3 regions of the Mesorhizobium sp. P160927 genome follow, and region 1 is predicted to be linked to each of the others. Evidence: predicted binding sites of a transcription regulator. Region 1 holds the regulator's gene; each other region holds the start of a gene.
What was found. Region 1 encodes PhoB, which activates phosphate uptake and scavenging genes when phosphate is short. Its sites were predicted from a motif close to TGTCATNNANCTGTCAT; they were not measured.
Positions count from the first base shown of each region.

Region 2: a site for PhoB is predicted at 1,961-1,977, ahead of AC3CB8_RS24470 (acid phosphatase). Genes of this name have one in related genera too.
Region 3: a site for PhoB is predicted at 2,478-2,494, ahead of phnF (phosphonate metabolism transcriptional regulator PhnF). Genes of this name have one in related genera too.

Region 1 covers NZ_JBYMDW010000001.1:246,019-250,207, forward strand. Annotated here, with positions in the region: gene xylF (D-xylose ABC transporter substrate-binding protein) at 1-177, opposite strand, end outside; gene AC3CB8_RS01215 (ROK family protein) at 444-1,679, shown strand; gene phoB (phosphate regulon transcriptional regulator PhoB) at 1,682-2,371, opposite strand; gene phoU (phosphate signaling complex protein PhoU) at 2,391-3,098, opposite strand; gene pstB (phosphate ABC transporter ATP-binding protein PstB) at 3,124-3,927, opposite strand; gene pstA (phosphate ABC transporter permease PstA) at 3,924-4,189, opposite strand, start outside.
Region 2 covers NZ_JBYMDW010000001.1:5,017,716-5,021,904, forward strand. Annotated here, with positions in the region: gene AC3CB8_RS24465 (DUF922 domain-containing Zn-dependent protease) at 1-295, shown strand, start outside; gene AC3CB8_RS24470 (acid phosphatase) at 343-1,878, opposite strand; gene AC3CB8_RS24475 (cytochrome-c peroxidase) at 2,101-3,342, shown strand; gene AC3CB8_RS24480 (putative bifunctional diguanylate cyclase/phosphodiesterase) at 3,550-4,189, shown strand, end outside.
Region 3 covers NZ_JBYMDW010000001.1:6,016,525-6,020,713, reverse strand. Annotated here, with positions in the region: gene AC3CB8_RS29490 (alpha-D-ribose 1-methylphosphonate 5-phosphate C-P-lyase PhnJ) at 1-216, opposite strand, end outside; gene AC3CB8_RS29485 (carbon-phosphorus lyase complex subunit) at 213-1,325, opposite strand; gene phnH (phosphonate C-P lyase system protein PhnH) at 1,327-1,938, opposite strand; gene phnG (phosphonate C-P lyase system protein PhnG) at 1,938-2,399, opposite strand; gene phnF (phosphonate metabolism transcriptional regulator PhnF) at 2,519-3,268, shown strand; gene AC3CB8_RS29465 (zinc-binding alcohol dehydrogenase family protein) at 3,186-4,189, opposite strand, start outside.

The DNA of each region.
Region 1 (4,189 bases):
GTACTTGTCGCCCGCGGCCTCGATGGCCTTCTTCATGGCCGCCTCGTCGGTCTTCCAGCGCTCTTCCTGGAAGTTCGACCACGACACGCCGATCACTTTGTCCTTCGCCTGAGCGACCGACGCGAGCGTAAGCGACATGGCGACACCCGCCAGAATGGCGACTGTGAATCTCTTCATGATATCCTCCCTGCGCCCGCGTGTGGCGCGACCAAACTGGCCCCAAAGGCCGGCACGAAGGCCCTATTTTTTCGAGCCTCGAAAAAACACTGGTCCATCGCCGGAACCCTGTCAACATCGATTATGACGGATTTTGAGGTGCCGGAAGCCTTTTTTCGAGCCTCGCAATAAATAAATGACAGCCCCAGCCGCTTCTGCCAGTATTCGACCTGTTGCCGAGGGTGTTCGAGGAGGCGTCAAGAACCGCGGCGACGGGGAGGGAAATCATGTCGGTCGGAATCCGCCACGACGATCTGCGCCGGCGCAATCGCGCAATGGTGATTGGGGCCGTGCGCCGGGGTGGCCAGCCCTCGCGCACCGAGATCGCCGCCACCACCGCCCTCAGCCACTCGACTATATCGGCCATATCAGCCGACCTGATCGGCGAAGGTATCCTGAGCGAAGGCAAGCCGAACGAGGCCGGCTCACTGAAACGCGGCCGGCCGCAGGTTGGCCTTGGCCTCAACCCCGAGGCCGCGGCGGTCATGACCGTGGTGCTGTCGCTGAATTTCCTCTCCGTCGCCGTCATCGACTACGCCGGCCAGGTGATATCGGAGGAGCAGCGCCGGCTGGACACGCTGACCATGTCGCGCGAGGCGCTGATCGGCGAATGCGTGGCCATCGTCCGGCGCCGCCTCGAGGATCCCGACCTCGACGTCGCCAGCATCGCCCGCATCGCGCTGGCGATCCAGGGCATCACCGACACCGAGGCGCGCGCCATGCTGTGGTCGCCGATCACGCCCCAGACGGACATTGCCTTCGCCGATATACTCGAAGCCGAATTCGGCATCCCCGCCACCATGGAGAACGACTGCAACATGATGGCGGTGGCGCTGCGCTGGCGCGACCCCGAGCGCTACCGCGACGACTTCATCGCCATCCTGCTCTCGCACGGCATCGGCATGGGCCTGGTGCTGAAGGGCGAGCTGTTCACAGGCACCCATTCCTCGGGCGGCGAGTTCGGCCACATGATCCATCGCCCGGGCGGCGCGCTCTGCCGCTGCGGGCGGCGCGGCTGCGTCGAGGCCTATGCCGGCAACTATGCCATCTGGCGCAATGCAGGACAGATGGGTGAGGACGCCAAACCGGTCGACGTCAGCGACGCCGACATGCGTGCATTGGCGGCCACGGCGCGCGAAAGAGACGGACCGGAACGCGAGGCCTATCGCAAGGCCGGGGAGGCGCTGGGCTATGGGCTTGGCAGCCTGTTCGCGCTGATCGATCCGGCGCCCGTTGCGATGGTCGGCGTCAGCGCCGCCGCCTTCGATCTGATCGAGCCGGCCTTGCGCGAGGCCATCGCCCAGACCGCCGGCGGCCAGCATTCGACGTCGATTTCCTTCGATACAGAGCCGAACGAATTGCCGCTGATCCGCGAGGGCTGCGCCATGCGCGCGCTCACCTTCGTCGACCAGGAGATCTTCGCGCCGGGCATGCAGGTGAGATCCGGCAAGAACGTGGCCTGATCTCAATCCTCGCGGATCGCGTAGCCTGCGCCACGGATGGTGCGTATCACATCGGGCATGCGGCCATTGTTTACCGCCTTGCGCAGGCGGCCGACATGCACATCCACGGTGCGCTCGTCGATGTAGATCGTCTCGCCCCAGACATTGTCGAGCAACTGGCTGCGCGAGAATACGCGGCCGGGATGGCGCATCATGAACTCGAGCAGGCGGAACTCGGTCGGTCCGAGCCGGATCTCGCTCTTCTTGCGATAGACCCGGTGCGATTCGCGGTCGAGCACGATGTCGCCGACCTTGAGCACGCTGGACAACACTTCCGGCTTGGCGCGGCGCAGCAGCGCCTTGACCCGGGCCATGAATTCCGGCGTCGAGAACGGTTTGACCAGATAGTCGTCGGCGCCGGTCGAGAGGCCGCGCACGCGGTCGCTCTCCTCGCCGCGCGCCGTCAGCATGATGATCGGCAACCGCTCCGTCTCGGGCCGCATACGCAGGCGCCGACAGAGTTCGATGCCGGAAACCGCCGGCACCATCCAGTCGAGCACCAGGAGGTCGGGCACGTTTTCCTGGAGGCGGATCTCGGCTTCGTCGCCGCGTGTCACCACCTCGACCTGGTAACCCTCGGACTCCAGATTGTAGCGGAGGAGCACGCCCAGCGGCTCCTCGTCCTCCACCACCATGATGCGTGGCGCGATCATCGATTGATCATCCCTGCCGTCAAGCCGCCGGCACCGACATCGCCGTCTCGTCCTGCTTCGGACGGTTGGCGGGCAGTTGCGTGCCGGTCAGCACATAATACGCATTCTCGGCAATGTTGGTCACATGGTCGCCGATGCGTTCGAGATTCTTGGCGCAGAACAAAAGATGCGTGCAAGCAGTGATGTTGCGGGGATCCTCCATCATGTAGGTCAGGAGTTCGCGGAAGACCGAAGTGTATTTGACATCGATGCGTTCGTCGTCATTCCTGAGCTTGGCGAGGGCGGCGGCATCGCCGGCCGCATATTCCTCGACCACGCCCTGCACCTGGATCAGCACCAGCTGCGCCATGGAGTCTATGGAATGCGACAGGTCGCGCGGCGTGGCGGTGAGGCCGACGGAGCCGACGCGCTTGGCGATGTTCTTGGCAAGGTCGCCGATGCGTTCGAGATCGCCCGCCATGCGGATCGAGCCGACCACATGACGCAGATCGTCGGCCATCGGCTGGCGCTTGGCGATCAGGGTGATGGCGCGATCATCGAGTTCGCGCTGGCGCGCGTCCATGATGGCGTCGTCGGAGACGACGCGCTGTGCCAGCGCGTTGTCGGAATTCAGCAGCGCCTTGGTGGCGCCGCCGACCATAATGCCGGCGAGATCGCCCATGTCGCTGATCAGCCTGCTGATCTGTCCGAGATCCTCGTCGAAGGCTGCGACTGTGTGTTCGGCCATGATCCTGGTCCTCGTATGCGTGAGATCAGCCGAAGCGGCCGGTGATATAATCCTGCGTGCGCTTCTCGCGAGGCGACGTGAAGATCTTCTCGGTCTTGTCGAATTCGACCAGCTCGCCCAGATACATGAAAGCCGTCTGCTTCGAGACGCGCGCGGCCTGCTGCATGTTGTGGGTGACGATGACGATTGTGTAGTCGGCTTGCAACTCGTCGATCAATTCCTCGATCTTCGCGGTCGACAATGGGTCGAGCGCCGACGCCGGCTCATCGAGCAGGATGACCTCCGGCTTCACCGCCACCGTGCGGGCGATGCAAAGCCGCTGCTGCTGGCCGCCGGACAGGCTGAGGCCGCTGGCATTGAGCTTGTCCTTGACCTCGTTCCAGAGCGCGGCGCGTTTCAACGCCTGCTCGACACGGCCGTCCATCTCGGCCTTGCCGATCTTCTCATAGAGCCGGACGCCGAAGGCGATGTTCTCATAGATCGACATCGGGAACGGCGTCGGCTTCTGGAACACCATGCCGATCTTGGTGCGCAACAGGTTGAGGTCCTGCGAGCGGTCGAGAACGTTCTGGCCGTCGAGCAGCACCTGACCCTCGGCGGTCTGCTTGGGGTAGAGCTCGTAGATGCGGTTGAAGACGCGCAGCAGCGTCGACTTTCCGCAACCCGACGGTCCGATGAAGGCAGTCACGCTGCGCTCGGGCAGCGACAAGGTGATGTCCTTCAGCGCCTTCGACTGGCCGTAGTAGAAATTGAGGTTCTTGACCTCGATCTTCGCCTTGGCGGCTGCCTCGGCGGCAATCGTCATGTCTGGAGACAACATCTGGCTCATTTGTCCTCTCTGCGTCCGGTCAGGCTGCGCGCGAAGATGCTGAGCGCGAGAACCGTCAATGTGATTATGAGTGCGCCGGTCCAGGCCAGTTGCTGCCATTCCTCGTAGGGGCTGAGAGCGAACTGGAAAATGGTGACCGGCAGGCTGGCCATCGGCGCGTTGAGGTTGCTCGACCAGAACTGGTTGTTCAGCGCCGTGAAAAGAAGTGGCGCGGTCTCGCCGGAGATGCGGGCGATCGACAGCAATATGCCGGTGACGATGC
Region 2 (4,189 bases), 4.8 Mb from region 1:
GCCGCTGCCGTCCGCCATCCAGAAGAACTGGGAGGTTTTCCTCGCCGGCGTCAGCGCCCACGAAAAGGTGCATGGCGCGACCATTGTCGACATGGCCCGCAGGATCGAGGCGGCGACAGTCGGCCTCACCGTTCCCGACGATCCCAAATGCAGCAAGATCCGGGTCGAGATGACCAAACGCCTGTCCGCCCTTTCGCAGGCGCAGCGGCAGGCAAGCCGCGATTTCGACCGCGTCGAACTCGGCCAGGGCGGCAATCTGCAAAAACTCATTCTTGCCCTGGTCAATGGCGGCTGAGCCACCGCGCCTCGCGGCGCGGTGGCATATCCGCGGTTCGCTCCGGTCTACCGGCTAAGATCCAGCGCCGCGCTCAGATCCCCCATCGGCGGCTCGCCATTGGCGGCCAGCGCCTTGTCGCGGGCGACGATGCCCGTCAGCACCGGCAGATCGTAGCGCGCGGTGATGAAGCGCAGGATCGACGTCGTGTCGTATTGCGTGTGGTCGACCGTCCCCATCCTGGCGTAGGGCGAGATGACGAAGGCCGGGATGCGGTTGCCCGGGCCCCAGCGGTCGGCCTTCGGCGGCGCGACGTGATCCCAGAAGCCGCCATTCTCGTCATAGGTGATGACGACCAGCATGTGGCTCCATTGCGGGCTCTTCTCCAGATGCGCGACGAGGTCGGCCAGATGCTGGTCGCCCGATGTCACGTCGGCATAGCCTGAGTGCTCGTTGAGGTTGCCCTGCGGCTTGTAGAAGGCGACCTGCGGCAGCTTGCCGTCGTCGATCTCCTTGATGAATTCGGCGCCATTCAGGCCGCCATCCCTGAGATGCTCGGTGCGCGCGGCGGTGCTGGGCGCGTAGGCGGCGAAATAGTTGAACGGCTGGTGGTGGAACTGGAAGTTCGGCACCGGCGTGGCGTTCTTACCGTCGAGGGTCGCCTGCCAGGCGCCGGCGTACCAGGCCCAATCGATGCCCTTCAGCGACAGGAGATCGCCGATGGTGATGTCGTGCTGCGGCGGCAGCGTGGTGGGCGCGGCCGGATCGGCCAGCGCCTTGTCGCCGCCCTCCGCCGGCTTGTTGGAGCTCGGCTGATAGGGCGGCTGCATGGTGTTGACGGCGTAAAAATCGGGCGTGATGGCGCCGTCATTGGCGAATTTCGGCACGCCGCCCAGCGCCGACGGCGGCGAATTGTCGGCCACCTTCAAGGTCGTGCCGTCGGCCTCGACCACGGCGATCTGGCCCTTGATCGGACTGGTGTCGGCATGCGGATAGACCGGCGTACAGGCGCAGGCGAGTTGGAAATGGTTGAGGAAGGAACCGCCGAAGGCGCCCTGGAAGAAATTGTCCGCCAGCACGTACTTCTTGGCTATCCGCCACATCGGCAGGATCGAGCCGTCATAATGGCCCATGACCAGGCCGCCGGAATCGGCCCAGGCGACGAATTTGTCGTTCTTGCCGCCGTCGATCTGCATCTGCTCCTGATAGAAACGGTGCCACAAATCGTGGGTGATGACATTGGTTCCTTCGTTGAAGCCCTTGGGATCGTCGATGGCGAAGGCGGCGTTGGCGAGATGCGCGGTCTGCGCCTCCGTCACCACGGGGGTGACGCCTTTTCCGGTCAGCCCACCCCAGGCCGGCGGCAGTTCGGTGAGCGGCTTGCCATCGCGGTCGAGCTGGCGCGCCTGGTCGGCCGAGACATTGGCCAGCCCATTGGCGCCGGGGAAGCCGCCATAAAGATTATCGAAGCTGCGGTTCTCTGCATATATGACGACGACGGTGTCGATCTTGTCGAAGCCGGGAGGGGCGGCATCGGCGGCCGCAAGGGGAAACCAGGCCGAACCGGCCAGACAGAAGGAAGTGAGGAACTTGAGCCTCGTCATGGAAAGACCTCGTGGCTTGACTGTGGCTAATGGGGCTATGGGGCTATGGCGCGGCAACCATAGGCAGCTAACGTGGCTGCCTTGTCACCTTTGTGACATCGGCCGCCTCGGCGAACACGGTTTCGTGAGCACTGGGACCGGTCATCAATCCGTTGCACTGCGTTCTTATTTCCGGGCCAAAGCGGACCGTGGCCCATGATGATGAGACGATGGAAAAGCCTGATGATCGCGAGCGCCGCGATCTTGGCATTTGGCTTTGCCGCGCCCGCGAATACGGCGGGGCCGGACGGCGTCCATCCCGGTCCGCTGTCGCGTGGGCAAGCCTTCGCACGCGCCGAGGCGCTGACTGCCTTGGGGCGAAAAATGTTCTTCGACCCGGCGCTCTCGGCTTCGGGAAAACAGGCCTGTTCCTCCTGCCACGATCCGCGCCACGCCTTCGGTCCGGCCTCCGCATCTCCCGTCGAGAGGGGCGGCCCGAACCTCGACCAGTCCGGCGTGCGCGCGGTGCCGTCGCTGCGCTACCTTGAGGCGGCGCCCGCCTTCACCGAGCATTTCCACGATTCCGAGGACGAGGGCGACGAGAGCGTCGACAATGGCCCGACCGGCGGCCTGACCTGGGACGGTCGCGTCGACCATGGCGAGGACCAGGCGAAAATCCCCCTGCTCTCGCCCTTCGAGATGGGCAACAAGGATGCCCTGGCGGTCACTGCTGTCTTGCGCAAGTCAGCCTATGCCGACGAGTTCAAGGCAACCTTCGGCAACGATGTCTTCGACCGCCCGGGCGATGCCTTCGACGCCGCCGCCGAGGCGCTTGGCACGTTCGAGCAGAGCGCGGCCGACTTCTACCCCTATTCCAGCCGCTACGACGCCTTCCTCGCCGGCAAGGCAACGCTGTCGGCGCAGGAACTGCATGGCCGCGAACTGTTCGAGGACGAGGCGAAAGGCAATTGCGCCTCCTGCCACCTCAGCGAACCGGCCAGTGACGGCGAGCCGCCGCAATTCACCGATTTCGGCCTCATCGCCATCGCCGTGCCGCGCAACCCGACCATCCCGGCCAACGCCGATCCGGCCTATGTCGATCTCGGCCTGTGCGGCCCGCTGCGCACCGACTTCAAGGGCCGGACGGAGTATTGCGGCCTGTTCAAGACACCGACCCTGCGCAACGTCGCGCTGCGCAAGAGTTTCTTCCACAACGGATACTTCCACACGCTCCGCGACGTGGTCGCCTTCTACGCCAGCCGCGACACCGACCCTGGCCGCTGGTACCCCAGCAATGCCGACGGCACGATCAGGCAATATGACGATCTGCCAAAGGCTTACTGGCCGAACTTGAATCAGGATCCGCCCTTCAACGGCAAGAAGCCCGGCGACAAACCGGCGCTCAACGAGGCCGAGATCGACGACATCGTCGCGTTTCTCGCCACGCTCAACGACGCCGACCACCGGGCAGTGCCGGCGAACTGAACCCTGACGCGCCCTGCCCAGTCCCGGGCCTTCCCACCCGCGAAGAACGGGGGGCTCCATCCCTGCAGGATTTAATGCGTGGCAACGCCCTGAAGCCGTAAGGAATGACATGTCCCATTAGCGCTTCCTAAACCGCTCTGTCGTATCCCTTTGCCAATCGATGGCGGAACGCTGATGAACGCATTCAGGCGAGCAGTCGGATTTATCATGATCCTTGTGACCGGCGCGGCGATGCTGGCTGCGCTGCACATCGACGCCCAGCGGAACTTCGCGCTGGCAAGACAACGGTATGTCGAAAACTCCCAGGCCGCGGCCCGGGCAACGGCCAAGACCGTCGAAGACGCCCTGCGGGCCGTCTACGAAAATGTGCGGACTCTGAGCTACCTGCCAAGCGTGAGAAACCTCGATCGGCATGGCACAAACCTTGGCGACGAGGGTCGCGCGACAATCCAGCAGATCTACAACAACCTCGCCAACAACGTCTCCATTTCCGAGGTCTACTTTCTGCCGCTGGATTTCGACCCCGACGGCTTCGATGCCGTGACCGGAAAGCTCGAGGAACCGATCCTCCAGTTCGACCAGCTGATCGTGAATGCAAAGGCGAGGTCCGATGCCGCTGGCGGCGCAAAGCGGGTAAAACTGGACGCCAGTGCGCTGACCCGCCCGCCGGAAGAAGTCGAGACCTATGAATACCACGAACTGGCAAAGCAGCTTGCCTGGCTGAAGGCGAACTATCCGAATTCGAGCGCCATTGACGGGCTGGATGTGCCGATCATCGGCACGAAGGAGCTCATCACTTGCGATAACACCGATTTCATCCATACCGGCAATGACGCCGATCGCTCCG
Region 3 (4,189 bases), 5.8 Mb from region 1:
GACCTTCAGCACATCGTCGGGGCCGATGATCGACGCGGTGACCTGCACGCCGCCAGTGCCCCAGCCATAAGGCATCGGCATTTCGCGGGAGGCGAACGGCACCTGGTAGCCGGGGATGGCGATGCCCTTTAGGATCGCGCGGCGTATCATCCGCTTGGTCTGCTCGTCGAGATAGGCGAAATTGTAGGTGGCGATGTCTGTCGGTTGCGCAGTCATTCCGCTGCCTCCTTTTTTTCTTCCGCCTTCGCTGGATTTTCGCGAGCTTCGTACTCGGCGCGCATGCGGCGCACGAGGTCGAGTTCGGCCTGGAAGTCGACATAGTGCGGCAGCTTCAGATGCTCGACGAAGCCGGTGGCCTGGACATTGTCGGAGTGCGAGATGACGAACTCCTCGTCCTGGGCGGCGGCGACGATGTCCTCGCCGAGTTCTGAGGCACGCAGCGCCCGGTCGCAGAGCGCCATGGCCATCGCCTTGCGCTCGCTCTGGCCGAAGACGAGGCCGTAGCCGCGGGTGAATTGCGGCGGCGCCTTGGCCGAGCCCTTGAATTGGTTGACCATCTGGCATTCGGTGACGCGCACCGTGCCGAGCGGCACGGCGAAGGGCAGTGCGGGAACGTCGAGTTCCAGCTCGACCTCGCCGATGCGGATTTCGCCGACAAAGGGATGATTGCGGGCATAGCCGCGCTGGGTGGAATAGCCGAGCGCCAGCAGAAAACCCTCGTCGCCGCGCGACAGCGCCTGCAGGCGGATGTCACGCGCCATCGGGAATTCCAGCGGCTCGCGCGTGATGTCGCCGGGCACATGATCGCCAGGCATCTGGCCATCCGGTTCGATCAGGCCTTCACGGGCGAGGATCGCCGAGACGCGCGGCATCGCCTGCGCTTCCGTCTCGCGCCGCAAGGGCTCGGCGACATCGGCACCGGCGGCGAGCTCGGGGTCGAGCAGGCGGTGCGTGTAGTCGAAGGTCGGACCAAGCAACTGGCCACCGGGCAGGTCCTTGTAGGTCGCCGACACACGCCGCTCGACCAGCATGGTGCCGGTGTCGATCGGTCTGGAATAGCCGAAGCGCGGCAGCGTGGTGCGGTAGGCGCGCACCAGGAAAATCGCCTCGATCATGTCGCCGCGCGCCTGAACGATGGCCAGCGCGGCCAATTCCCTGTCATAGAGTGAGCCTTCGCTCATCACCCTGTCGACGCCGAGCGCCAGCTGTTCGACGATCTGGTCGAGGCGAAGTGCGGGCACCGAGCGGTCGCCGCGCCGGCGGTCGGCAAGCAGGCTGTGGGCGTTGGCAATGGCGGCTTCGCCACCTTTTACGGCGACATACATCTTACGCCTCCATCGTCTTGATACGCGTCGTGCGCGGCAGGCAGGCTATGCCGTCAGATGTGGCGAGGACGATGTCGACGCCGCGCGGAAAGCGCCTGATATTCTGCTTCCACTGCTCGACGAAATGGCGCGGCATCCGTGCCGGCGCGATCGTGGCGCTGGTTTCGATACCCGGGCCTTCCAGCAACAGCGGGGTCCCTGAAGTGAGATCGCCGACCTGCAGGATCAGCGTCGTCGATCGGTCGGGATAATCCTGCGTGCCCTGCGAAAAACCGTCGAGCGCCATCATCTCGGCCGGCGTGGCAACAAACGCGAAATGCGCGTCGGGCGGCGTGTTGGCCAGCGGCGCGCCCGTATGGAAACCAAGCCAGGACCCGATCGCGGCGGAGGCATGGAGGGCAGGGTCGAGCCAGAGCGGCGTGTCGTTGTCGCATAGCGCCAGTGCCACGGCGCCCGATGTCGCCGAGAGCGGAGCCGGTGGGCGGGCCAGGGCCGGCAAGGGCTGGAAGCTGCCCGGCCGCGCCATGGCATCCATGACGGCCCGAAACACGGTCTGAGCGTTGAAGACCGGATCGGCGAAACCGCCCTCGATCGATTGCGCAGCGATATCCATCAATCTTCTCCGCGAACCATGGTGAAGAAATCCACCTTCGTTGCCGCCGTCTCGGCGCGGCGTTTTTCGTGGGCAGCGGTGAGAGCCGAGCGTAAAGGCGTAATGAGCCTGGTCTCGACCTCGGTGCGGCGGGCAGGGTCCTGCCAGAGCGCGTCGGCTATTGCTCCCAGCTTCGCCTTCTGCTTGTCGCGGCCAAGCGCGTAACAATGGCCGACCTGCCCGGATGGCAGCCGGACAGTGGCACGCGTGACGGTCGCCTCGCCGACATTGAAGGGCGCGCCGCCGCCGCCGATGCGGCCACGCAGCGTGACCAGGCCCGTCTCGGGACCGCGCAGAAGTTCGGCTTGCGAAGGCAGGCCGAACTCGTTCCAGAGCCGGACGATGTCTTCGCCGCTCGATTGCGCCAACGTCGCCATGGCGGCCTTGCGCTCGGCCTGATCGCGGGCTTCCTGTCCTCGCATCGCCAATTTCCTCTTCATTAAATTTGTCTATTGATATAGACAACTATACAAATTATACCTAATACCTAGCGCGAGTCCATGACGGGTGGATGACATCTGACGGAAAGCGGGGGCAATCCATGAGCGAACGACAGCAAGCCGACAGCATCGAGCGACGCAGCGGCGTCTCACTGTGGCGCCAGATCGCCGACAGGATCCTGCAATCGATCGCTGCCGGCGATTTCGCCGAAAATGCCGCGCTGCCGCCGGAGGTGGCACTGGCCGAACACTATGGCGTCAACCGTCACACGGTGCGCAGCGCCATATCGGCGCTTGTGCAGGAAGGGGTGCTGCGGGCCGAGCAGGGACGCGGCACCTTCGTCCTGTCGCGCAAGCGGCTGTCATATCCGATTGGCGCGCGGACACGCTTTTCAACTGGCCTGCAGGGGCAGACGTCGGAACGGCACATCGTGCTGCTCGCTTCGTCGGTCGAGCCCGCCAGCCAGCGCGTGGCCGAAGGTCTTGGCCTTGCCAGGGGCGCCGAGGTGATCCGGTTGGAGACACGCGGCGAGGCTGACGGACGGCCGGTGTCGCGCGCCGCCGGATGGTTCGATGCCAGACGCTTTGTCGGGATCGACAAGGCGATGGCGCAAACCGGTTCTATCACCGCCTCGCTCGCACGTTTCGGTATCGACGATTATCTCAGGCAATCGACCGTGCTCTCGGCGCGCCATGCCGACGCCGCCGATCTCGCCGATCTCGACCTGCAGCCGGGCGCCATCGTCCTGGTCACGGTGGCGGTCAACGTCACGCCCGACGGCCAGCCAATCCAGTTTTCGGAGTCGCGTTTTCCGGCCGAGCGAGTGGAGTTGAAGCTGTCGGCGCTGTGACGCCTGGCTGTCCGATCTCGATCACGGCCTTGATCAGGCCCGACTTTTCGTGGGCCCAGCGTGCGAGATCGCCTGGCGTATCGGCCAGCGTGGTGCGGTGGGTGACAAGCTTGGACAACGGCACGGCACCATGGCGAATCGAGGCCGCGACATGGTCGAAGTCGGCGCGCAACGCATTGCGGCTGCCGATCAATGTCATTTCTCGCTTGTGGAACTCGGGATCGGAAAAGGCAATGTCGTCCTTGACGACGCTGACCAGTACCAGCGCTCCGCCATGCGCGACGTGGGCGAAGGCCGATTGCACCGATCGCGTGTTGCCGGTGGCGTCGAAGACCACGTCGAAGCCTTCGCTGCCGGTCGCATCACGCACCAGATCGGACACGGGTGCTTGCGAGCCGTCGAGAATCGAAAAGCCGAGTTCACTCACCGCGAAGACCAGTCTTTCGGTGCTCATATCGAGAAGTGTCACATCCAACCCGGCAATGCGGGCGAAGATGGCGGTGCCGAGCCCGATCGGCCCGGCTCCGATGACCAGAGTGCGGGCGCCAGGCTCGGCCCGGGCGCGCCGGACGGCATGCGCGCCGATGGCCAGGAATTCTACGGCGGCGGCGTCGGCGAGCGACAGGCCGTTGGTGGGATAGAGATTCTCAGCCGGCACCAGGATCTGTTCGCACATGGCGCCGTCGCGGTGCACGCCGAGCACTTCGATCCTGACACAGCAATTGGGCTTGCCATGCCGGCAGGCGATGCATTTGCCGCAGGAAAGATAGGGGTTGATGATGACCGGTTCGCCAAGGGCGAGGTCGACGCCTTCGCCGCGCTCGATCACTGTGCCGGAGACTTCATGGCCCATGATGCGGGGATAGGCGAGGAAAGGGTGCTTACCCTCGAAGATATGGTAGTCGGTGCCGCAGATGCCGA